2 regions of the Fictibacillus sp. NPDC058756 genome follow, and region 1 is predicted to be linked to the other one. Evidence: a T-box and tRNA genes for the amino acid it is inferred to sense, from the RefSeq annotation. Region 1 holds a T-box; the other holds one or more tRNA genes.
The links. A T-box is a leader RNA that pairs with one kind of tRNA and senses whether it is charged. The one in region 1 lies ahead of argS (arginine--tRNA ligase), so its partner is inferred to be a tRNA-Arg.
Positions count from the first base shown of each region.

Region 2: it has a tRNA-Arg gene. The T-box ahead of argS (arginine--tRNA ligase) is inferred to sense a tRNA for this amino acid. The anticodon was not compared.

Region 1 is NZ_JBHYPU010000001.1:1,846,960-1,853,069, reverse strand. Features, by position in the region: gene ACFW35_RS09265 (GDSL-type esterase/lipase family protein) at 1-12, opposite strand, end outside; gene ACFW35_RS09260 (DMT family transporter) at 90-1,034, shown strand; gene msrA (peptide-methionine (S)-S-oxide reductase MsrA) at 1,111-2,073, shown strand; gene ACFW35_RS09250 (MATE family efflux transporter) at 2,091-3,452, opposite strand; gene ACFW35_RS09245 (hypothetical protein) at 3,540-3,812, shown strand; T-box leader at 3,869-4,073, shown strand; gene argS (arginine--tRNA ligase) at 4,115-5,797, shown strand; gene rarD (EamA family transporter RarD) at 5,944-6,110, shown strand, end outside.
Region 2 is NZ_JBHYPU010000001.1:1,232,950-1,239,059, reverse strand. Features, by position in the region: gene ilvD (dihydroxy-acid dehydratase) at 590-2,257, opposite strand; gene ilvE (branched-chain-amino-acid transaminase) at 2,282-3,184, opposite strand; tRNA gene ACFW35_RS06150 (tRNA-Arg) at 3,510-3,586, opposite strand; tRNA gene ACFW35_RS06145 (tRNA-Gly) at 3,777-3,850, opposite strand; gene ACFW35_RS06140 (metallophosphoesterase family protein) at 3,944-4,462, opposite strand; gene ACFW35_RS06135 (XTP/dITP diphosphatase) at 4,447-5,055, opposite strand; gene ACFW35_RS06130 (GerMN domain-containing protein) at 5,155-6,110, opposite strand, start outside.

The sequences.
Region 1 (6,110 bases):
TCTTTTTTTCATTTTTATCCCTCCTCCTTAAATGCTTTTATATTAAAAGATATTAACATAAATATACCTAGAAAGCGCAAGGTGACAATTTGACGAACGATACGCTTAAAATACCCGTTTTCATTCCATTGATTATCGGAATTATCGCTATATCATTTTCATCTATTTTTGTGAAATGGTCAGACGCTCCTGTATCTGTGCAAGGGATGTACCGGCTTTTGTTTACATTATTTCTAATGCTGCCATTTACATTGAAGCACATAAAAGCTCTGAAAAGCATTTCTTTAAGAGAATGGATGCTGCTGCTTTTATCAGGAACATTCTTAGCTCTTCACTTCTTGTTTTGGATGGGTTCTTTAAAGTTAACAACTGTGGCAAGCTCAACAATCTTGCTTTCACTGCAGCCTGTTTTTGTTATGGCAGGAGCATACATTGCTTTTCGGGAAAAAACATCAAAACCAGCCGTTATAGGAATGCTTGTTGCCATTACAGGTGCTGTCATGATTGGCTGGGGAGACATTGGTATCTCGAAACAGCACATACAAGGAGATATACTATCCATATTAGGAACAATCGTTGTTGCTGTTCATATGCTGATCGGTCAAAAGCTTCTTAAAACGATACCCGCTGTAATTTATAGTTTTTCTGTATTTTTGTCTGCAGTTATCGTTTTTGCTGTTTACAATACACTTTTACACATTTCGATGACAGGATATTCCGATAAAGATTGGGGTATATTTCTATTGCTAGCCATTGTGCCGACCGTTTTTGGACATGTTCTTTTCAACTGGCTTCTAAAATACGTAACTGCCGCAACGATCTCTATGGCAATTTTAGGCGAGCCTGTAGGAGCTACATTGCTGGCGTATTTATTATTAAATGAAACATTAACTTTCTCACAATGGGCTGGTGGAGGAATCGTACTATTAGGACTTTATTACTTTTTAAAAAGTACCCGGAAACTAAAGACAGATAAACCACCAGCTCCGATTAAAAGCCCTGTAACTGCAGGGCCCATAGTAAAAAAAGGGTAAGGTTAAGGTCTTTTTCTATGCTTTTACATCGTATTCTTATATGATGGAACAAACAGATAAAAAGGAGTTTGATTTCATGAAGAATTATGAAATTGCGACTTTTGCAGGAGGCTGCTTTTGGTGCATGGTTACACCTTTTGAAGAGTGGCCAGGGATTATTAAAGTTGAATCAGGCTATACAGGAGGACATAAAGAAAACCCTACGTATAAAGAAGTGTGCAGTGAGACGACAGGGCATTTTGAAGCTGTCCAAATCACTTTTGACCCATCAATCATTTCTTATGAAAAAATAGTATCTGTTTTCTGGAAGCAAATTGACCCTACAGATGCGGGGGGACAATTCTATGATAGAGGAGACTCTTATCGCACAGCCATTTTCTATCACAATGAAGATCAAAAAAATATAGCTGAACAATCTAAAGCTGAATTACAGAAGAGTGGACGGTTCGATAAGCCAATTGCAACCTTAATTCTGCCTGCTCAGACTTTTTATAAAGCTGAAGAATATCATCAATATTATCATAAGAAAAATCCATTTCATTATAAAAGATACCGACAAGGTTCTGGACGTGATCTCTTTATAAAATCACATTGGGAAGATAAACGGAAAAAAGAGGAGATACTGAAAACACTGAACCCATTGCAATATAACGTTACACAGAATGATGCAACAGAACCGCCTTTTCAAAATGAATTTTGGGATCACACGGAAGAAGGTCTTTATGTCGATATTGTTTCTGGGGAACCGCTTTTTACTTCTCTTGATAAGTTTGACAGCAGCTGCGGGTGGCCAAGTTTTACTAAACCTGTTCGTTCTTCGACGGTTGATGAAAAAGAGGATCTTTCTCATGGGATGATCCGTACAGAAGTCAGAAGCAAAGAAGCTGATTCTCATCTGGGCCATGTTTTTACAGATGGTCCTAGAGATAAAGGCGGTCTTCGTTATTGCATAAATTCTGCTGCTCTCCGCTTTATTCCAAAAGACCAATTAAAGGAAAAGGGTTATGAAGAATACTTGACACTTTTTGATAACAAATAAACCAGCCATTGGCTGGTTTATTTGTTTATTAGTTTGGTATAAGAGTTTGATTGTATAGATTTAAGACGAATAAATAGCATGATTGCCCCAGCTGATAGACCTGAAATTAATCCTATCCAGTATCCATATGCCCCAAAAGAAGGGAAGTTAGCTAAATAATACCCAACAGGCAATCCAAGTACCCAATAAGAGATGAATGACAATATAAATGTAACATTTACATCTTTATATCCTCTTAACGCACCCTGTATAGGGGCTCCTATAGCATCAGCTAGCTGGAAAAACACCGCGTACCATAAAAAAGAGGTAGTAAGCTGTATTACATCTGGTTCATTCGAGTAAATGCTGGCAACTTGTTCATCAAAGGCAATAAGAAAACCTGATGAAATCAAGGCAAAGCCAATTGCTGTAAAAATTCCAATATAACCGTATTGTGCAGCATCTTTATATCGTGATGCACCAACTTCAAATCCAACAGCTATCGTAAGAGCAAAGGAAATGCTCAATGGGAGCATATAAAGGAAAGAAGCAAAATTTAAAGCAGCCTGATGAGCAGCAATTGTGACTGTATTAAAGTCACTCATCAATAATGTAACTGCGGCAAAAATACTAACTTCAAAAAAGATAGCCAGCCCAATTGGTATTCCTATTTTCAATTGTTCCTTCCATGCTGAAAGGGAAGGCTTATAGAAAGTCTTGAATAGATGATAACTTCTAAATTCGTTCGTTTTCATTACAATAACAATTGTTATAATAGCTGAAATCCAATATGTGATTGAAGAGGCTATCCCTGCCCCGATTCCTCCTAGTTCAGGAAATCCAGCTTTACCAAAGATAAACAAATAATTGAAAAAGGCATTTACGGGTAATGCAAACAGTGTAACAAACATTGAAATTCTAGTTTGCCCCAATGCATCAATAAAGGATCTTAATGCACCATATAAAAATAACGGCAGTATCCCAAAAGACAATGCTATCAAATATCCTCTTGCTACACGTTCGACCTCACCCTCTAACGACATTGCATTCAAAATCGGATCCAATATAAATGAACCAAGAACAATAACGATTATTGAAATCACAACGGAAAGGTAAACGGCCTGCATGACAGCTCGGGGAACATTTTTAGTGTCTTTAGCACCTGTCAGCTGAGATACAATCGGAGTCAGTGCCATTAAGATCCCGTTTAAACCAGTAAAAATCGGAACCCAAAGACTTGTGCCTATGGCAACACCTGCAAGCTGTTTCGCTCCGGCATGTCCGCTCATAACTGTGTCGAAAAAGTTCATCGCATATAGTCCAAGCTGAGTAATCAGAACAGGTACAACCAAAATTAAAAATTGCTTGTATTTATCTTTTAATGTGTGTGTCTGGAACATTTGCATACTTCCTTTGTGGTTTTAACTGACAAACAGAGCTAATGCATTATATCATATAATTACCGACACAAACGTAAAGGAGCAGCTATGAGCGTTCAATTTTTATTTGAGGTTGAGTCAGTTCAGCCTGGAGAGCAAACGGATGAAAAACTAGTTTTAGTGTCAACAGAACTTCTCTATAAAAGCAGCGGGGAAACAATCTTTACCGGTATCATACCAGTAAGAGTGAATGAACATGGCGTTTTCGTATCTATACAAGCTATTTCTTCTGCATTTACATCCAAGTACTTGCGAACTGAAACAATGTTCAGGCTGAAACGATACATTAAGAGAATGAGAGATTACTTAGATTTAGACTAAATGGAATATGTTGACTTTTTAGATTTCCCCTCATATAATATGGAAAACTAAAGAACCGAACATTTATGAAAAAGAGAGTACTCTGTCTAGTTTGTTATAGAGAGCCGGGATCGGTGGAAGCCTGGCACAACCGTCAGAAGAAGCGCACTTTGGAAATGTTTGCTTGAAAATTCCGTAGGGCAAACCGGGACATCCCGTTAACAGATCAAGCGGCCTTTTAAAGGCAACAAGAGTGGTACCGCGGTATAATCCGTCTCTTCTATTATTAGAAGAGACGGTTTTTTATTTTGGGAGGGAAAAATATGAATGAAAAAAAAGAGTTTGCAGCTTATCTTCAAAGCCAAATTGGTGAAGATTTCACTTTTGAACAAATCGTACCTTTAATTGAAAAACCGAAACAGCTGCATCAAGGCGATTTAGCTTTTCCTTGTTTTCAGTTAGCAAAAATCTATAAAACTTCACCTGCTGAGATCGCTAATAGATTATCTGCAGGCAGCCTCCCAAGTCTCTTTAGTAAGATTGAAACTGCCGGAGGATATGTAAATGTGTTCTTAAATAAAAAATCGGCAGCAGCTAACCTGATAACTAACATATTAAAAGAAAGAAAGAATTATGGCAGTCATTTGATCGGAAAAGGCAAAACAATTGTGTTTGACCTGTCATCTCCTAATATTGCGAAACCTTTTTCAATGGGACACCTTCGTTCAACAGTGATCGGATCCTCTTTAGCATCAATCAGTGAAAAATGCGGTTATGAAACGGTGAAAATAAATTATATTGGAGACTGGGGTACTCAGTTTGGAAAATTAATCTCAGCCTATTTACGATGGGGGACAGAAGAAAAAGTTAAAGCCAATCCAATTCCAGAACTGACAAAACTATATGTTCGCTTTCATGAAGAAGCAGAAAAGGATCCTGCATTAAACGATGAGGGCAGAAAATGGTTCAAGCAGCTGGAAGATGGTGATCCGGAAGCAATACAATTGTGGGTGTGGTTTAAAGAAGTATCATTAAACGCATTTCAGAAGATTTATGAACTCCTTGGAGTCCAATTCGATTCGTATAACGGAGAGGCATTTTTCAACGATAAAATGGATGCTACCGTAAAAGAGCTGATGGAGAAAAAACTTCTCGAACTTTCCGACGGTGCTCAAATCGTAAATGTTGGTGAGGACATACCGCCGTGTCTGATTAAAAAAACGGATGGAGCGACACTTTATGCAACACGTGACCTGACTGCAGCAATTTATAGAAAGAAAACTTACGATTTTGATCAAGCTTTTTATGTTGTAGGGCATGAACAATCTCTGCATTTTGAACAAGTTAAACGAGTACTTAATAAAATGGGATATGAATGGGCAAAAAATATGCATCATGTTCCTTTCGGGCTTATTTTGCAGAACGGGAAGAAGATGAGTACGCGAAAAGGAAGAACTGTTTTGCTTGAAACGGTTCTTTTGGATGCCATTCAGCTTGCTGAAAATAATATTCGAGAGAAAAACCCAGCATTACTCGAGGTGGATGAAGTAGCTCGTCAAGTTGGGGTAGGAGCAGTAATCTTTCACGACTTAAAAAATGAGAAAGGCAATGATGTTGAATTCTCTCTTGAGCAGATGCTTAAGTTTGAAGGAGATACAGGACCTTACGTACAATATACAGCAGCCAGAATTCAAACGTTATTAAATAAAGGCAATTTTAATGGCCAATTGCCAGAAAATTACTCAATTGAAGAAGAGAGCTGGGAGCTTATTTCTGTTTTAAATGAGTTTCCATTAATCGTACAAAATGCATTTTTCCGAAAAGAACCTTCTATTATATCGAAATATGTTTTAAAGTTATCTCACAAGTTCAACCACTATTATGGAAGTGTCAAAATACTTAATTGCAATGAGACGGCAGAAAGACTTGCATTGTGCGCCAGCATACAGATCGTTCTAAAAGAAGGCTTAAGATTATTAGGAATTCAGACACCTAAACAAATGTAACGTGTGAGTAACTTTTGAATTATATTTACAATATTATATAAAAGAAATAAATCTTTTTTAGTTTTGAGTTTACTTACTGGCAAATTCTTACGATTCCGTTATATAATCTTATAACCTTAAATCTTCCGGAATCGAGGAAAAAATAGATGAAAACATACAGCGAACAAACTAAAGGAGTCTGGTACGCGGCTTTCGCTTACTTGATCTGGGGGTTTCTTCCTTTATACTGGAAACCTTTAGATCAATCAGGTTCAGGAGAAATATTAGCGCATCGCATCTTTTGGTCATTTGTACTAATGCTGGCAGTAATGTT
Region 2 (6,110 bases), 610 kb from region 1:
CTTTTGAACCCTTTTATTTTTAAGAAAGAGACTCTTTTCTAAAGACATCGTTGACAAGTTGATTGGAGCGAAAGGTGCGAGACTCCTCGAAAATGAAATTCACATTTTCTTCGTGCGATGTAACGCTGTCGAAGCCTTCCTTGTCCTGCGGGATCAGGGTGACAGGTGAGACTCCTAACTGTGCATTGCACAGAGGAGGCTCACCGCACGCCCCGTGGAAAGCGAGCACCTGGAGCGTAAATCAACCGCTTCTAATAGCAACAGTCTTTTAGAAAACAGCCATTAAAAAAACTTCCCCACCCCAAATGGACAGGAAAATCCTATCCAAAGGGGTGAAAAAGTTTCATTTTCACGGTACCACCCTTTTTCACGGTAACTTCGTATAAAGAAACCGCCTCGTGACGGACAAGCCGTCATTTGATAACAAGCGGTTTAAAAATGGAAATAACCGCTTGGCCCTTCCTACTCATGTTTCTTTCAAAAGGACACTCAGGAGGGATGTCCTGGTATTAGGAATAACCGGCTCACAGCAACCCGGCTCTCTGTGTATTCCACATCTACCATTGTTCTCCGTCATCGTTTTAAGGTTTTAAATTTTTAGGATTCCGCCAGTATTGGCTGAAGTAACTAGAGCAGCGTAACGAGCTAAGTAGCCTTTTTTAATCTTAGGCTCCGGTTTAACCCAGTTTCGTTTCCTTTCTTTCAACTCATCTTCTGTCTGCATTACATGAATCGATCTATTTACTAAATCAATTAATATCGGATCTCCACTTTCGATAAATGCAATCGGACCACCTTGAGCAGCTTCCGGTGAGATGTGACCGATAGAAATTCCTCTGGATGCCCCTGAAAAGCGGCCATCTGTTATTAGAGCAACTTTTGTGCTTAATCCCATTCCTGCAATAGCAGATGTCGGAGTAAGCATCTCAGGCATTCCCGGTCCACCTTTAGGTCCTTCATAGCGAATAACTACAACATGGCCTTCTCGAACTTCACCATTGTTGATTCCTTGGATCGCTTCGTCCTGAGATTCATAAACGATTGCTTCTCCCTGAAATGTCTTGATTGAAGGGTCAACCGCTCCCACTTTGATAACACAGCCATCTGGTGCTATGTTTCCATAAAGGATAGATAACCCGCCAACTGGTGAATAAGCATTATCCCTTCGGCGAATGACATCATCATCTAAAATCTCAGCGTTACGGACCCTCTCTTGAAGAGTTTCACCCGTAATCGTAATACGGTCGTTATGAATTGCATCTTCCATTTTGCAAAGTTCATTGATGATCGCACTTACGCCTCCAGCTCGGTGAACGTCCTGCATGGAATAATCCGAAGCAGGAGAGATTTTAGACAAGTATGGAATTCTTTCTGCAATTTCATTGATCCGTGTCAGATCGTATTCAATTTCAGCTTCATTCGCTATCGCCAGCATATGGAGAACTGTGTTAGTCGAGCCTCCCATTGCCATGTCGAGTGCAAAAGCATCATCGATCGCTTCTTTCGTAATAATATCTCTAGGGCGGACATTCTCTTTTACTAGATTCATGAGAGAATTTGCCGCATCACGGATTAGCTCTCTCCGCTCATCGGATGTTGCAACGATTGTTCCGTTACCCGGCAAAGTAATTCCCAGCATTTCCATAATTGAATTCATACTGTTAGCTGTAAACATTCCTGAACAAGATCCGCATGTTGGACAAGCACTTGTTTCAAGCTCCAGCAGCTCTTCTCGGGTCATTTTTCCGGCTAAATGAGAGCCAACACCTTCAAAAACCGAGGCAAGTGAAAGTGATTTTCCTGCCAGCGATTTTCCGGCTTCCATCGGTCCGCCTGAAACAAATACGGCAGGAACATTTGTCCTTACAGCCGCCATAAGCATACCTGGTGTGATCTTGTCGCAGTTTGGAATATAAAAGACGCCATCAAACCAATGAGCGTTGATTACTGTTTCTGCTGCATCTGCAATGACTTCTCGGCTTGGAAGCGAGTAGCGCATTCCGATATGCCCCATCGCGATGCCATCATCGACACCGATTGTATTAAATTCAAATGGTATACCGCCTGCTTCCCTTATGGCTTCTTTAACCCACTGACCCACTTTATTTAAATGCATGTGCCCCGGAATAATATCAACATAGGAATTACAAACACCGATAAATGGTTTATCCATATCTTCTGGTGCAACACCCGCTGCGTGGAGAAGACTTCTGTGCGGGGCTCTATCTATTCCTTGTTTGATCATATTACTGCGCATGTTTGAAACACTCCTATACAACTTTTATCCTGCTTGCACGGTCTGTCCTGAATAAACTTTTACACCTTCTTCAACAACTTTTTTCCTGAAGGCCGCTAATAATTTATTTGTATGTTCGCCAGGTGCTCCGTTTCCGATCACCCTTCCGTCAACTTTTACAACTGCAATTACTTCTGCAGCAGTTCCGGTAAGGAAGACTTCATCAGCTACGTATACATCATGTCTAGTAAACGGTTCTTCCACCATTTTGTATCCAAGTTCATTAGCGATTTCAACAATTGCGTTTCTCGTAATTCCTTCTAATGCTCCTAGATAGCCAGGAGGAGTTTTGATCGTGTTTCCTTTAACGATAAATACATTATCTGCAGAACCTTCTGCTACATATCCTTGATCATTAAGCATCAGCGCTTCACTAACACCTGCCAGGCTCGCTTCAATTTTTACTAAAATATTATTTAAGTAATTCAATGATTTCACTTTTGGACTTAATACATCAGGTCTGTTTCTTCTGCTCGCAACAGTGATGATTTCAAGACCTGTTTCATAAAGTTTTTTAGGAAAGAGAGCAAGCTGCTCTGTAATTACAATGACTCCAGGTTTTCCGCATGTAAACGGATCTAAACCCAAATTGCCTTTACCTCGTGAAACAACTAATCGGATATAAGCATCACGATATTGGTTTTTCTGGAGCGTTTCTACAATGATGTTTGTTAACTCTTCTTTCGTGTGTGGAATATTTAGCATAATGGATTGAGCTGATTCGTATAAGCGCTGAAGATGTTCATCTAACCTATAAACGTTGCCATTATAGACTCGAATGCCTTCGAACACCCCATCTCCATATAAAAAACCATGATCATACACTGAAACCTTAGCATCGTCTTTTAATACGTACTCACCATTTACATAAACCCATTGCTCCTGCATCGTGATCCTCCTTTTCTTCGGAAAATGAATTATTAGAATTTTTTAAAAATAATTAATAATTGTTGACAATATTACGCCCATATCAAAGCAGGGTCAACCATGAATTTCATTAAAATGATTCAATTCTGACTTTTCTGATATTTTGTAGGCGCTTTCATTCCCATGGTTGAGGCAAACATATAGTTTAAAGTTATGTTTGTAAACATTTTTAAAGCGCTTACAACAAAACGAAATAATCACAAAAAAATACATAAAAAAACACGCTTCGTATCCTTTAATAGAGGACACGAAACGTGTTTGATTATGTATTACGTTAATAGTTATATGGCGTCCCAGGAGAGATTCGAACTCCCGACCGTACGCTTAGAAGGCGTATGCTCTATCCAGCTGAGCTACTGGGACATATGTATTGGAGCCCATTCCGCATAGCAATGCGCTTTCCGCAATTACCATGCGCTGCGGGCACACAGTGATTTGTTCCACCTGTCGACCGTGGATACAAATATGTTTTTTATAACATGCATTTTTAAATGTAAGATCTGTAAACTTCAGATGTAACTCTTTTGTGCCATTTGAACGTGAGAAAAACAAATGGAGCGGGTGATGAGAATCGAACTCACGACCAGAGCTTGGAAGGCTCTTGTTTTACCACTAAACTACACCCGCAGACATATTAGATCTTGTCGCGACGACATAATTTAATATACATGATATCTACAAAAGAGTCAACCTATTTCTTTATTTTTTCGCGATTTCTCTTTAATTCCCTTTAAATCCTTTTGATAGATGGTCGATTCGCTTTCCTTCCAGTGAATAAAAAATTACTGAAATATCGATATCATTAACTTCTAAAATAGCATACGTTTTTTCAAAAGTTCCTCTAGGCAGTCTTATACTTCCGGGATTGATAAAAACCATTCCTTCCCGTTCGTAAGCCTCAGCAATATGCGAATGACCGAAGCAGGCAATACCGGCACCTGTTTCTTCTGCTCTATAAGCAAGAGACAGATGAGACATCTTTACATCATATAAATGCCCGTGAGTAATATACAAACACTTATTTCCAAGCATCTCAATAGCTTCATTCGGAAAATCCTTGCCAAGAAAGTCCATATTACCTCTTACAGTAACATATCCAGACAGCTCCTTGGCATTTGTTTCAAGTTCAGAATCTCCACAATGGATCATTAGATCAATTTCATTCTCATGACGCTTTTTTATCGTAATTAATTCTTCTTTTAATCCATGACTGTCACTAACAATCAAGGCTTTTGCCATAGCATGTCCTCCTTGCTGATAAAATCTTTTAATTTTTGCAATGCGACAGCTCTGTGACTGATTTTATTCTTTTCTTCCTTCGACAACTCTGCCATGGAACTATCTAATTGGGGAAGGTAGAAGATCGGATCATACCCAAACCCTTCAGTACCCCGTTTTTCTGACAAGATTGCACCTTCGCATGTACCTCTTACAACAAATGTTTTTATGTCGGGTCTTGCAAAAGCTAATGCACAAACAAAACGTGCTGTCCGATTCGGCTCAGCTACTCCCCTAAGTTCGTTTAAAACTTTATCCATGTTAGCCTCATCACTTTTCTCGCTTCCCGCATATCTTGCAGAATAAACTCCCGGTCTTCCTTCAAGTGCATCTACCTCAAGACCTGAATCATCAGCGATAACTGGAATTTTCATAATGGAGCAGATGGCTTCTGCCTTTAAAATCGCATTTTCTTCAAAAGTAACCCCAGTTTCTTCAACATCCGGACTATTTTTTATGTCAAGCAGCGATATGACTTCAATACCAAAATCTTTGAACATGGCTTGAAACTCTTTAACTTTACCTATGTTTTTTGTAGCAATTAAAATTTTCATATATAGTCCTCCGCTATCATCGTAAATAAAGAAACCTTGGTGAAGCACAAAAAAGAGACGATTTTCTCGTCTCTTTACTTTATCACATCAGTTGCTGATTTAAAATTCACCTGTATTAACTTCTTTCGGACGGGAAACAGGGGCTGTAAGCTCTTTTCCCTTCTCAGTAAAGATCTTTGACTTTCCATCTACTTTTATGGCGACTTTCTTAACCTCCGAAAGCTCAGTTAAAGAAAGAACAATTGAATTTAATACTTCATCTGCAATCATACTTTCTTCTTTGTTATCTAATACAGCACCGTTGAAATTAAGCGTAACTACTCCATCTTTTACAACAGGAGTACTCAATAGTTTTACATCCGTTCTAAAATCAGTCAGAAGGTTGCTTTCAGCAGAAGGACCGTCTATTAGATGTTCAATTGTAGCTGTGACCTTGTCGGTTCCTTCTTTCGCTACACGGCGTGTTACAGGCACATAGTACGTTTGATCTTGTGTCTGGGCTAAAAAGTAAAGTGTTACAAGTTCACTGTTTGTTATATCTGCTACGCTGCCGTTCTCAAGATTAATTCCATCTACTCGGCTGACACCTTCTCCAACAGGTGTATTATTTACTGGCATTGAGTTTTGGTTCTTGCCTTCGATCTGTATCTTTACTTTTTTAATATTATCAAACTGTGTAAGTGTAAATGTTATGGCTTGAAGAATCTTCATTTCATCTTTTGCATTATACTCCGTAAATTCTTTTGAAAAGTTTGCAGTCGCTGTACCCTTTTTTATATTTACCGATAGAACTTCCGTATCTGCTGGTAATACAGCTTGAAAGCCATTCGGAATCATATTGCTTACCGGACCATCTTTTACAAGATATTGCAGAACCTGCTTGGCCGTTTCATCATTTTTCGGCAAAGCAAGTACTTGAGGTACAACCATTCCGTTGCTGTCGAATAAAAACAGCTGTCTTTTTTGAGTGCTCTCGGTCTTGGATGTTTTTTCTTTTTTATCAAGCGACTTTCCTTCCTTCACGTAATTCACTTTTGGGGGATCAAGCTCAGTTC